DNA from 3 places in the Zhaonella formicivorans genome. Region 2 is predicted to be linked to each of the others. Evidence: riboswitches for the same ligand, from Rfam matches in the RefSeq annotation. Region 2 holds a riboswitch; each other region holds the start of a gene.
What was found. Region 2 has a riboswitch for cobalamin ahead of cobT (nicotinate-nucleotide--dimethylbenzimidazole phosphoribosyltransferase). Riboswitches for the same ligand answer to the same signal wherever they lie in the genome.
Positions count from the first base shown of each region.

Region 1 (4,069 bases), 740 kb from region 2:
AACATCATAGACAATACTGTTCTTTTTCAGCTGAGCCTTGGCCAAAGTCAAGATGCGGATTTCTTCCTTGGTCATGGGGACTTGTCCCCGCTCAAAAAAATGATCAGGTATGCCGGGCGCTCCAAACTCAAGCTTGCTCATTTTTAATCACCATCACACATGGGGTGGTTTTCTGCTGGTTCGCTAAGGCAGACATTAGGTAGGGCTGGACATTTTCATCCTCATAGCTTAGATGCTCGCATAAATAAACGGTACAATCAGTTCCCCCGTTCTCCAGCCAGTAAGCAGCTATTTGAGAAGGGGAATTTACGGGATCTGTGAGCAGAGCCAGATTTGGAGCAGTCAGGTACTCTTTTAGAATGCTTAATTCCTTGCCATGCAGGCTTAGCAAGGTTGCATCCTGCCAGGGCAATGCCAGCCTGGCATAGGCCAACTGCACAGAACTAATTCCTGGAATAACTTGAATCCGCTCGCTGGGAAACGACTTTCTGATTATGGGGAGTAAGCTGTGAAAGCCGGGGTCTCCTGACACTAAAACGGCAATTTCTTTATGTAAGTTGCTACGGATAAAAGCAATAACTTTAGGCAGATCGCCGGTGATTACCATTTTTTCACCCCGGTGTTCGGGAAAAAGGGCTAAGGCTCTTTTGCCGCCTACCAAAACCTGGGCGTTGTTTACAGTGTCCACTGCTTTCGGAATTAAATAATCCCTGCTCCCTGGTCCAATACCAACTACGTGTAGCAAACTCAATTACACCTCAATTCCTCCAATAATAGCGAAGCACTTTCATCCTGTCCCAGAGTTTCCCCACTTAAAGAGGTAAGGATAGTGCCAATTTTAATTTTCCCTTGTACGAATTCGCTTGCTTTGGCGCTGACTCTCTGGGCTAACTTTTCAAAAAGAAAATCCATTCCGGCTTCTTTTACGGTTCCTACTGCCTCTTCGATAGTATTGGCCCCCATAATGGCGTCGATCACCTCCATAGAAGCGCCTTGTAGAGCTGCATGGGCGGTAAGAATCTCTAACCTGGCATCGGCTACTTTGCTATGAGTGTGAAAGATTCCACCGGCTATTTTTATTAATTTGCCAATATGACCGTACAGGATTAAATTTGCAACTTGTCGTTGACAGCATTCCTGCAGCATAAAACCGACAAAATTGCTCATTTGCACAACTGCTTCTTCCGGCAACCTCCACCTTTCCATGGCCCGCCTTTGCCCCATCCTGCCGGGAGTCAGCACTAGTGTTTTATATCCCATGGCCAAAGCCAAGCTGATCTGGGGAACTAGGGAAGACTTAAAGGCTTCCTCCGACATAGGTTCCACAATTCCTGTAGTACCTAGAATGGAAATTCCCCCTACAATACCTAATTTAGGGTTAAGGGTTTTTCTTGCTGCTTCTTCTCCCCCAGGCACAATTATTTCCAGTTCGACCCCCTGACCTGCCTCCAGCAATGGCTGCACTGCTTCCTGAATCATTTTTCGAGGTACCGGATTTATAGCCGGCTGACCGGGAGACACTGCTAAACCCGGTTTCATAACAGTTCCAACTCCCTTACCACCTCTAATCTCTATTGTAGATCCCTTCATTACGGCTTTAACTTTGATTTCCAACCCGTGAGTTATATCGGGATCATCGCCGCCATCCTTGATTACGCTGCAGGTTGCGCTTTTCTGATTGATTTCTAGAGCATGCACAGGAATTGTGAGCGTGGTATTGAGAGGTGTTACAATTTCGACCTCCTTCACTTGCTGATTTTTGACCAAAGCTAATACAGCCCCCTTGGCTGCGGCTGCAGCACAGCTGCCGGTGGTGTAACCCCTCTTCCACATTCTCCCTTCATAGTAGCGATACATGTCCATTTTCAATCCCTTTCAGTAGATTGCATAAATTTGTGCAAACGCTTCAGCGCCAGAGGAATCCCGGACGCCACGAAATAAACTTCCTCAGCAGTCTCTGCTACTTCCTGATTCGCTTCACCTAAAAGGTCACGGTAAAACCTGCCTAAGCGGTTGTCTGGTACCAGGCCCAAGCCTACTTCGCTGGAGACAATGATCAGTGTTGAACCCGTGTTTTTAGCTGCTTGTAAGATCGCCCGGACTTCAGCGAGCACCGCTGCCCTGTTTTCTTCATCATTATCAGCGTTATTCCTCCAAAGCAAATTGCTCACATAGACAGATAAACAGTCCAAAAGAAAAACTTTCTCCGGTGCCCCAATTTTCCCTATCAAGTCCGATACACAGTACGGTTCTTCCAAAGTTTCCCAACCAGCAGGCCTGCGCCGCTGATGCAAGTCAACCCGAGCTTGCATTTCTTCATCAGTAATCACAGCTGTAGCGATATAAGAAACAACAGCGGAAATTTGCGCGGCCAGTCTCTCGGCAAAAGCGCTTTTACCGCTTCTGGTCCCACCGGTAACTAGAAAAATTTTTCCTGGCAAAAGCTCACCCCTCTTACCCTCCAATGAACTTATGTTTTCAGAGTAAGCACCAATGCCCGCTAGCGCGGCACCAACAATAGGATGAAAATGACTCTGGAGCGATTGGCAAAAAACGATACAGTATATTTTCAGATTAGACAAAAAGACCTCGCCTACGCTAGGTTGGCTGAGGTCTTAATAAGCTGCTTAACGCCTGTCCCTTAACGCGAAGGACATTGCGCAAAGTTATAGGCAGGTTTCCTGGCTACGGTTCATTCCTTCCTCCGCCTTCCCGGTTTAACCAGTGGCTATGGAGGCTTCTCCCCGTTACAGTGGCGCGACCGCTCAGGCTTTTCACCTGATTCCCTTCTCCTGTAACTTCACCCATGAGGTTTTATATTAAAATTTTTAAAATTTTGTCAGCTGGACTGAGAATTAACTGATCAGTATCAATTATAGCTCATACCCATTTTTTTGACAAGTTATAAAACAAACGTATCAGGAGCTGCCTTGGTTATTGGCTTTGTTTATTTTGCAGCAGGGCTAGCTGTCTGTTCCGTTCGAAGATTAAGCGCGCATACCTGGCGTTTTGCAGTTTTAAAATGCGTTTTTCCCTTTCCGCTCGCTGAAGCAGTTCAGCCTTTTCCCGCTCTATTCTTTCAACAAGTTGGATCAGAACGCGGCGGCTTACCCTCAGTTGCGCTACTTTTTCTTCCAGCTGACTAATCCGTTTCAAAAGTTCTTGTTCTTTAAGACTATCCAACAGTACCACACCCGTCCATAGAAAAATTCCCATAAAATTATATGCACGGGCAATGGTTTTATTGACAACTCAATTTACCTAGGCCGGTTTATTTTCCGTAACCTTGAAATCAAAACTTGCCTTAATCCTTGCTACTGCTTCCCGTAATCTTTCTTCCTCCTCTACCAGGGCAATGCGTACATATCCCTCACCAAGTTGACCAAATCCTATACCGGGCACCACAACTACGCCGGTTTTATGTAAAAGTTCTACAGCAAAAGCGTAGGAATCGGTGTATCCTTTGGGCAAGGGTGCCCAGACAAACATAGTTGCTTTTGGTCTCGGCATATCCCACCCCAGGTCTCTTAAACCATTCACCAGTACATCCCTTCTTCTGGCGTAGACAGCGGCGTTTTCCCGCACATAATCCTGGGGCCCGGTTAAAGCAGCCACTGCAGCTAACTGCACAGCTTTGTAAATGCCGTAATCTAAATTCGCTTTAACTGCAGTTAAAGCGGCAATAACTTCACGATTGCCGACTACAAAACCTATTCTGCATCCAGCCATGTTATAAGTCTTGGAAAAGGAATGAAACTCCACCCCTACCTCTTTTGCACCCGGAACCTGCAAAAAACTAATAGGTCGGAAGCCGTCAAAAGCAAGTTCTGAATAAGCATTATCATGACAGACGATCAGATCATATTCTTTTGCGAAATCAACCACTTCCGAGAAAAATTCATAGTCAGCCACTGCTGCCAAAGGATTATTGGGGTAATTTAAAAACAACAGTTTGGCCTCGCGGGCAACCTTTTCGGGTATATCCTGCAACTTGGGCAAATAATTATTGTCTGCTTGAAGGGGCACCGCAACTTTCTTACCTCCGGCCAACATTACACTTGCTGTGTAA
Region 1 is NZ_CP085524.1:1,008,419-1,012,487, forward strand. It holds gene cbiT (precorrin-6Y C5,15-methyltransferase (decarboxylating) subunit CbiT) at 1-141, opposite strand, end outside; gene cbiE (precorrin-6y C5,15-methyltransferase (decarboxylating) subunit CbiE) at 128-745, opposite strand; gene cbiD (cobalt-precorrin-5B (C(1))-methyltransferase CbiD) at 748-1,863, opposite strand; gene cobU (bifunctional adenosylcobinamide kinase/adenosylcobinamide-phosphate guanylyltransferase) at 1,866-2,441, opposite strand; cobalamin riboswitch at 2,655-2,823, opposite strand; gene EYS13_RS04980 (translation initiation factor 2) at 2,935-3,183, opposite strand; gene EYS13_RS04985 (LL-diaminopimelate aminotransferase) at 3,262-4,069, opposite strand, start outside.
Region 1: linked by a shared signal. The riboswitch ahead of cobU (bifunctional adenosylcobinamide kinase/adenosylcobinamide-phosphate guanylyltransferase) and the one ahead of cobT (nicotinate-nucleotide--dimethylbenzimidazole phosphoribosyltransferase) in region 2 are both predicted to bind cobalamin.

Region 2 (4,069 bases):
TTAGGGACTTCAAGGAAGTCCATGATCGGGAAGATTTTGGATTTGCCTTCAGGGGAGAGGGTAGAAGGCACTTTGGCCACCACTGTGATGGGCATTATCCAAGGCGTAGATATAGTTAGGGTCCACGATGTGAAAGAAAATATGCGTGCGGCAAAGGTAGCCGATGCTATTGTCAGGGGCGAATAAAAATGGACAAAATATTGCTCAAAAATTTAGCCTTCTACGGTTATCACGGTGTTTTACCTGAGGAAAATGTTTTAGGACAAAAATTTTTCGTGGATATTGAATTGTTTTTGGATTTATGCAAGGCGGGTATTTCCGATGATGTGCACGAGACTGTCAATTATGCCGATGTATATCAGATGGTGAAAAATGTAGTAGAAAATAAAAGGTTTAAATTAATCGAAGCTTTGGCAGAAGCTATAGCCAATTTAATATTAAACAAATTCAGTAGAGTGCAGGAAGTGATTGTGCAGATCAGGAAACCAGAGGCGCCTGTTAACGGCATTTTTGATTATTTTGGCTTAACCATTAAGCGGACAAGGAAAGTCAAAGCATATTTAAGTCTGGGCAGCAACCTGGGCGATAAAAAAGCAAATATCGATCAAGCTGTAGAACTGCTGAGAAATCACGAGCACATTAATGTTACTAAGGTTTCCTCTTATTACGAAACGGAGCCGGTCGGTTACACAGAACAGGACTGGTTTTTAAATATAGCAGTTGAGCTCGAGACTTCTTTAGCTCCCTACTCCTTATTAAAATACTGCAATTTTATTGAAAAAGTATTAAAAAGAGAAAGAGTAATCAAGTGGGGGCCCAGGATTATAGATGTAGATATTTTGTTATATGGGGATTTTCGATCTGAAGATGAATTATTAACCATACCCCATCCCAGGATGATGGAAAGGGCTTTTGTGATGGTTCCTTTGTACGAAATAGCCCCGGAACTTGAAATAAATAAAAGAAATATTAAGGAAATAGTAGAGAGCCTGACCGGGGAAGAAGTCAGAAAAGTTGATTTATAGAAGTCATTTGGTTTTAAGAAGATGCTTTACCGTTTTTAAGGCTGCTTTTCCAGCCAATTTTAAACCTCCGGCTGCCATGCGGCTTGTAGCTCTGACAAAAGTTTTTCCCGAAGCTCTTAAAGCCGATTTGATTAATAACAAATCCTGCTCCAATTCTTCAATAGTAAGGGATGCTTCATTCAAATGCCTGGCGGCAGTTTCCCTGGTGCAGGAGAGCAATGCCTTTTCTATGGCGGACAGTACGATCAAAAGGTCGTCCAGCTGGCCTATAACCGGGATAATGCCTGGAATGAGGTCCACAGGGGCGGTCAGGTAAGCAACACTTGCACCCAGGTATGCTTTACTTAATTTCGGAACCTCCGGTTCTTTAAGTAAGTTATATAGCAGCTTAGTATAGTTGGGCAGGCGCACCAGTGTTTTGCCTAGCTCCATATAATTTTTTTTAGCTGCCAAGATTAGCCCTCCTTTGAGGCAATTGAATATTTTATTTTTACCCATTCTTAGAATAATTATAGAATATATTTTATACTTTTTTAAATTCAGGCAGGAAATTATATTTTCTTGTGGAATATATCTGCCCCAGATGACAAACTAATATAAGCTTTTAGGTGCCCGTATGGGAGAATAGGGAATCAGGTGCAAGTCCTGCAGCGGTCCCGCCACTGTAAGCAGGGAGTTACCCGCGGATACCACTGAAAGGCACCAGCCTTTTGGGAAGGTGCGGGGAAATTATGATCTGTAAGCCAGGAGACCTGCCTAAAAGCTGATCTGTCGGGATGATGGTAAAGTCCTCGGTTTGAATTTATTTCAGGCTGGGGGCTTTTGCTTTTTATATTTCCCTATATTACAAAGGAGGTTTACACATGCTGAAACTGGAAAGAACGATGAAAAAAATTAAGCCCCTGGATGAGGAGGTAATGAAAAAAACCCAGGCTCGCCTGGATGATTTGACCAAGCCGCCGGGGAGTCTTGGTGTGCTGGAGGATATGGCCAGACAAATTGCAGGCATCACCGGCCAGGTGATACCGGAGCTGCCACGAAAGGCTGCTATCCTGATGGCCGGAGACCATGGGATTGTCAAAGAAGGAGTGGCACCTTTCCCTCAGGAAGTTACACCCCAGATGGTGTTGAACTTCGTCAGAGGCGGCGCTGCCATGAGTGTTTTAACCCGCCACGTTGGAGCTGAGCTATATGTGGTAGATATCGGGGTGGCTGCTGATTTGCCTGATGTGCAGGGGATCATTAAAAGAAAAGTGGCTTACGGCACAAAAAATATGGCCCAAGGTCCTGCCATGACTATGGAGGAAGCTGTACAAGCCGTTGAAGTGGGAATTGAGATAGCCGAGGAAGCTATCGAGAAAGGAGCAGGTTTAATCGGCATAGGGGAAATGGGCATCGGCAATACTTCTCCCAGCACAGCCATTGTAGCTGCTTACAGTCAGCTGCCGGTGCCGGAAGTGGTCGGCAGGGGCACAGGAGCTGACGATGAGCGGATGAAAATAAAAATAGCAGCTATTGAAAGGGCTTTGGAAATTAACAAGCCGGAACCGGACAAACCGCTGGAGGTATTAGCCAAAGTAGGCGGATTGGAGATAGCCGGGCTGGTGGGGGTTATCCTGAACTGCGCAGCTCACCGGGTTCCCGTAATTATCGACGGCTTTATTTCCGGTGCTGCCGCATTGATAGCAGGAGCATTATCTCCCCTTTCTAAACAGTACATGCTCGGTTCTCATCTCTCCGAGGAACCGGGGCACAAAGTAATGCTGGAAATACTGGGCATTAAGCCGGTGCTGATGATGCACATGCGGTTAGGGGAAGGAACGGGAGCAGCACTGGCCATGAACCTGGTTGATGCCAGCCTGAAACTGTTAAGGGAAATGGCCACTTTCAGCGAAGCGGGAGTTTCGGGAGCTGTTTAAGCGCACTTCAAAGGGTGTAAAGTATGAGAGCAAAGCTTCAGCCTGAGGAACTACCCTCATAACTAAGCTAAACAAAAAGGCAGACTTTGAGAGGCTGCCTTTTTGTACGCCTGAAGCCGCTTCCCGTTTAATGATGTATCTTCTTTTGAAATAATAGCAGGTAGCAGCATGTACAGCCGGCCGGAGAAAGTTGTTTAGCTGCAGGAGGAGTATTGGTCCCTGGAAGAGAAGCATAATGAATAATACAGAGATGGGGAAAAGGCAGTGGAGGCTGCCCGGGAAGGAGCTGAGGGTTGATGCAGGACGAACATAAAAAGACCGGGGATTTTGAACCGGTGAAAGTTGAGCTGCTGGACGAAGGGGTTACTTTAAAAGATTTAAAAAAAGCCCAGGATTTTTTTGATAAAATTCGCAAGCAAATTTCCGACTGGGCCGAAAAAAAGGGCGGGCGGAAAGGCAAGATGGCAGCGGAAGTGATTCTCTTTGCCCCGGACTTATTTATGCTGTTGGTGCGGCTAGCCCGGGATAAGCGTATTCCAGCGCAAAATAAGGCCGTAATCTTCGCTGGGATAACCTACTTCATTTCTCCGGTGGACTTTTTTCCCGAGGCCCTCCTGGGTCCTCTTGGTTTCGCTGACGATGTGTTGTTGGCGGTCCATATTATTAATTTAATTTTAAATTCCAACCGCGTGGCTGTGCTGGAAAACTGGAGCGGCAGCGGTGATTTAATAGTCCTATTGCAGGAAATAGCAGCCCGGGCAGAAAGCATGGTCAATACCAAAGTGTATCGAAAAATCTTAAATTTTATCGCAAAAAGAAGGTAACCGGGAAGACGGCAGGTATATATCCCGCTCTTTCTCCTATACTATAGGTATAGCAACTGAAAGGAGCGATCTTATGGTTTACCTCAGCCTGCTGTTATTTATTACAGCTTTTGTGGCTCTGTATCTACTTGTGCCCAGGGAGAAAATCGCCGAATATTTCGGGTTCGGCTTAGTAGCCGGGCCTGTTCTTGGCCTGATTTTGCTTTATGTTATGATCTCCGTGTTAGGGGTATGGACCTTCAGCAATATTGACATATTGTATATTGCAGGAATACCGGTATTTCAGGCCCTAACCTGGTTG
Region 2 is NZ_CP085524.1:1,753,371-1,757,439, reverse strand. It holds gene folP (dihydropteroate synthase) at 1-186, shown strand, start outside; gene folK (2-amino-4-hydroxy-6-hydroxymethyldihydropteridine diphosphokinase) at 189-1,025, shown strand; gene EYS13_RS08695 (YkvA family protein) at 1,029-1,478, opposite strand; cobalamin riboswitch at 1,615-1,799, shown strand; gene cobT (nicotinate-nucleotide--dimethylbenzimidazole phosphoribosyltransferase) at 1,889-2,944, shown strand; gene EYS13_RS08685 (YkvA family protein) at 3,241-3,768, shown strand; gene EYS13_RS08680 (hypothetical protein) at 3,842-4,069, shown strand, end outside.

Region 3 (4,069 bases), 190 kb from region 2:
GTTGACAACCAACCCTCCCAGCGAATGATAGGAGTTTCTCCAGGAGGCGTAACCCAGCCTGGTGGCCTGTGAAATATACATCCTGCCCGCAGTGTCCAATAAGACAAAAATAAAACGGTAGATGAGCCCCATCAGTTCCAGGAACAGCCCGGGAGTCTTCAATTTCTTCAATACCCAAATCAGATCGACCATAGGCGTGGTTAAAACAAGAAAATACAGGCAACTGACAGCCCCCAGGGATTTAAAAAAGAGATTTACTGCCAAAACCATGTCTCTATAGCGTACACCGATAATAACCGCTCCCAGATTAATTTCCTGCCAGTAACCGGCAGCCCGGTCCCCGAAGGAAAGCATGACGGTCAAAACTCCCGGCAGCAGAAAGGCCAAAGGCATGAGCAGCATTTTAGCATAATAACTTCCGGGAATCCTGGCCATACCCACTGTGGCTATGGCCGCTAAAGCAATCACAATTACAGAAATGACCAGTGAATCAGCCAGCAGGCAAATTAGCAATAAGCTTATGGCAAAGATGAATTTTTCCACAGGATGAACATCTTTAAGTGCGCTGGAATAGGCATACTGGTCGATGCTCAGCATTGTTAAATATTCCCCTTGTTTTTAGCCTTAGCCCGTGAAGCCCCTATGTAATAGCCAATAAAGCCGGCGCCTAAAGCCGCCTGCAGCGCAAAGAGCAAGCTCTCGATTTCCCCGCTGGGCGGCTCCCAGATGGGCGAGGCCCATGCTTGGTATTCAGGATTTAATTCACTAATAACCGCTTCTGCCTGGCCGTCGGCACCGCCAAACTCAGCCCCGCTCTTCAACAGTAAAGGAACAACAGCTAAGATAATAACCAATAAAATAAGCATCATGTTTTTGGCTGTAGTACTCATGCCTTTGCCTCCTTCTTTAGAACCGCCAGTTCCTGCAGTTCATTTTTGTTATAGGCGCTAAGCGTGTTAAAAACAAGTACTGTAAGCAAGCCTTCGCTGATAGCTAAGGGGAGCTGGGTTACGGCAAAAATAGCCATAAATTTGGCCATTGAAACCATAAACCCTCCTGTAGAAGCCGGGAAGGCCAATGCTAACTGTAACGAGGTAGTAACATAGGTTAACAGGTCTCCTATAGCGGAGGCCAAAAATACAGATAACCACACAGGCGCGCCTAATTTATCCCCAAGCTTATATATACCATATGCAGCAATAGGACCAACAATTGCCATCGAAAAAACATTGGCACCTAACGTGGTTAATCCGCCGTGGGCCAAAAGGAGCGCCTGAAAAAGAAGCACAATGCTTCCTAGAACTGACATAGCGGCAGGTCCAAAAATAATGGCTCCTAACCCCACTCCCGTCGGATGGGAAGAGCTTCCTGTTACGGAGGGCATTTTTAGGGCAGAAAGAACAAATGCAAAAGCCCCCACTACTCCCAACATCAACTTTAGATTTGGATTCTGCTTTGTTATTTTTTTGATGGACTTTAAGCCCAAAAGAACAAATGGCAAACTTAACAGCGTCCAAAAAACAGCCCAAGGAGCCGGCAAAAATCCTTCCATAATATGCATAGCGTAAGCTGCCTGCGGAACCGTCAAAAATGTCGCCATAAAATACAGAATATACATTGACCTTTTGGTTGCTTTCATTTTGAGTCACCTCATCTTTTTAAATTGGGCCACTGCCGCCAGCAAAGCCTCATAGTTTTGAACTTCGTTGCCCCAGCTTAAAGCAGGCCGTTTAATCACCACAACGGGGATTTTTAAACTTAAGGCTGCGGACATCTTTGTTTCCGTCCCTCCAGCCCGACCGCTTTCTTTAATAACCACTACGGAGGCGTTAAAAGTCTTGAACATCAGCCTGTTCATTTCTTTGGAAAAGGGGCCTTGCATGGCGATGATATCTTTTGGCCTTAAACCCAATTCCTGGCATTTTTTCACGACGTTATGATCCGGCAAAACCCTCACCACTATTCTTTTCCCCTTGGCGGCCGGGTGTCCAAGGAAAACTTCCAGGTTATTGCTGCCGGTAGTGAGAAACACCGTACTGCCCAGCTTAAAAGCCTTTTCCACCCCTTCTTCCCAGGAGTTGACAGGATGAATTAAAGGATGCCGTGGAATGTTTACTCTTTCCCTGACATAACGGACATAGGGGAGCATTTTATCCCGACAAAAACTGCCAATCAGCTGTGAGGCTGAGGTAGCAAAAGGGTTAGAAGCATCAACTACCAGGTCTATGCATTGCTTTTCATGTACCCGGCTCAAATTATCGTATGATAATTCACCGGGAAATATCTCCCCTGCAGTTTCAGTTGCCAGTTCCTTGCCGTAGTCGGTAAGAGCAGCCACCATCACCTGCAGCCCTTCCCGGCTTAAGAGGTTGACGATTTCCCTGCCTTCCTTCGTACCGGCCAAAACTAAAATCACCGCTACCCTTTCCCCCTCGTCCATGTTGTATAGAGTAAAAGCGCTGTTGTATGGTGTTCAAAAAAATACCCTAGTTTTACAAACTAGGGAGGATAAGCTTCAAAAAGGGCAGCCTTATCTAACCACCTCCCCGGTCAGGTGAAGATGCGATTAGAACAGGCCGGACCGCTATTCAAGGATCACCAGGAATCCCAAGTAGAATTTTGGCATTCCCTCCCCTTGCTGTACATACGGAAAATATGAATAGCTTCCATTTACTCTTTATCCCTCGGGACAAAGAACCTATTCAAAAGTATAAGTTATAACAGCAAAAAGCCCTCCAACCGACAGGCAGAGGGCTTACAAACCGAAAAAAAATGTTAAGACTCACTCCCCATCTACCGTGGGTTCAACTGCGAGCTCAGAACAAGCAGGTTTCCTGGCTCAAGGTCATTGCCTTACTATGCCTTCCCATTCGGCACTTAACCCAATACTGACATTTTGGTTAAACTGCATACTGCCATACGAAGCAATTTACTTTCATAACCCTTAAGTTAATACAAGGTTAATTGCCGAACAGTGGCTCAATATAGCAAGGCTACCTTTCACAGTGGCGGGACCGCGCCAGATTCCCACTGGCTTCCCTCTCGGCTTTGCATTTTCAGCAAAGCACTTGCTCCAAAGCTATTCTGTTTTCCCTAATTATACCAAAGACATAAGGTTTTAGCAATACCTTATAAAACTTTATTCAGTCACCAGTCGCCAGCAGCTAATGCCGTCAAAAGTACAGTCTTCGTAAAACAGTACGCCGGTACTGAATAAGTTTCGACCTCCTAACCTAAACTAACAGGGAATTAAAATATAAGGAGGTGTACTCTGGTTAATTTGGCCCAGAGGCTACATGAGAAACAATTCGGGTAAATCTAAGCCGCACAAAAAAAGCGGTGAATTACTGCAAGGAAAAGCCAAAGGCAAGGTAGGAAACACGAGACAATTGGATGCTTTGAAGCAAGAGGTGGCGGAAATCGGGTTGAACTCCAAAATAGAGATGGACCGGGAAAGAGGAGCTACCTCTCTTTTGAAAAACCTGAAAGCCAATAAAACAACAAAATAGTAAGCTGGGGAATCCTCCCCAGCTCAGGCTGTCGACAAACTATTATCAGCCAGCATGTATTATGGAGCGGGACTGGTTTCCACAGCCGTCGGCAGCTATGCTGCCGGTAACGGCGTAGGAGCTTGTCCAGAGCGAAATAATACATGCTGGCTTAGTCTACAAGCTGAATTGGGGAATATCCTCCCCAGCTTTCTTTATATGCCCAGGTGTTTCCTTCGCTCCATGATGAAGTTTTCAATGCCGTCTGCCACTTGGACCGGGTCGTCGCCCAGAGCCACCCTGCCGCCGGTTATCTCAACCAAATCTTCAGTCAAGAGCTTCACCAGTTCCGGGGCTCCGGTGACCGGTGGGGTCGGTGAAAGGTGGGTATACAACCCGAAGGCCAAAGCAAAAATTCCATCAATAGTCGCTTTTTGCTCCATGTATTGGGGAGCAGTCACCGCCACCGGCAAATCAGCCGTATCCACATCTAATGCTTTGGCAAGCTCACTTACCAGAACAGCTATGCGACCGGTGTCGGTACACGTACCAAAGCTCAATACCGGTGGAATGTTCAGGGC
Region 3 is NZ_CP085524.1:1,939,502-1,943,570, forward strand. It holds gene cbiQ (cobalt ECF transporter T component CbiQ) at 1-597, opposite strand, end outside; gene EYS13_RS09565 (energy-coupling factor ABC transporter substrate-binding protein) at 600-890, opposite strand; gene EYS13_RS09570 (energy-coupling factor ABC transporter permease) at 887-1,639, opposite strand; gene cobK (precorrin-6A reductase) at 1,646-2,416, opposite strand; cobalamin riboswitch at 2,808-3,087, opposite strand; gene EYS13_RS09580 (hypothetical protein) at 3,297-3,509, shown strand; gene cooS (anaerobic carbon-monoxide dehydrogenase catalytic subunit) at 3,704-4,069, opposite strand, start outside.
Region 3: linked by a shared signal. The riboswitch ahead of cobK (precorrin-6A reductase) and the one ahead of cobT (nicotinate-nucleotide--dimethylbenzimidazole phosphoribosyltransferase) in region 2 are both predicted to bind cobalamin.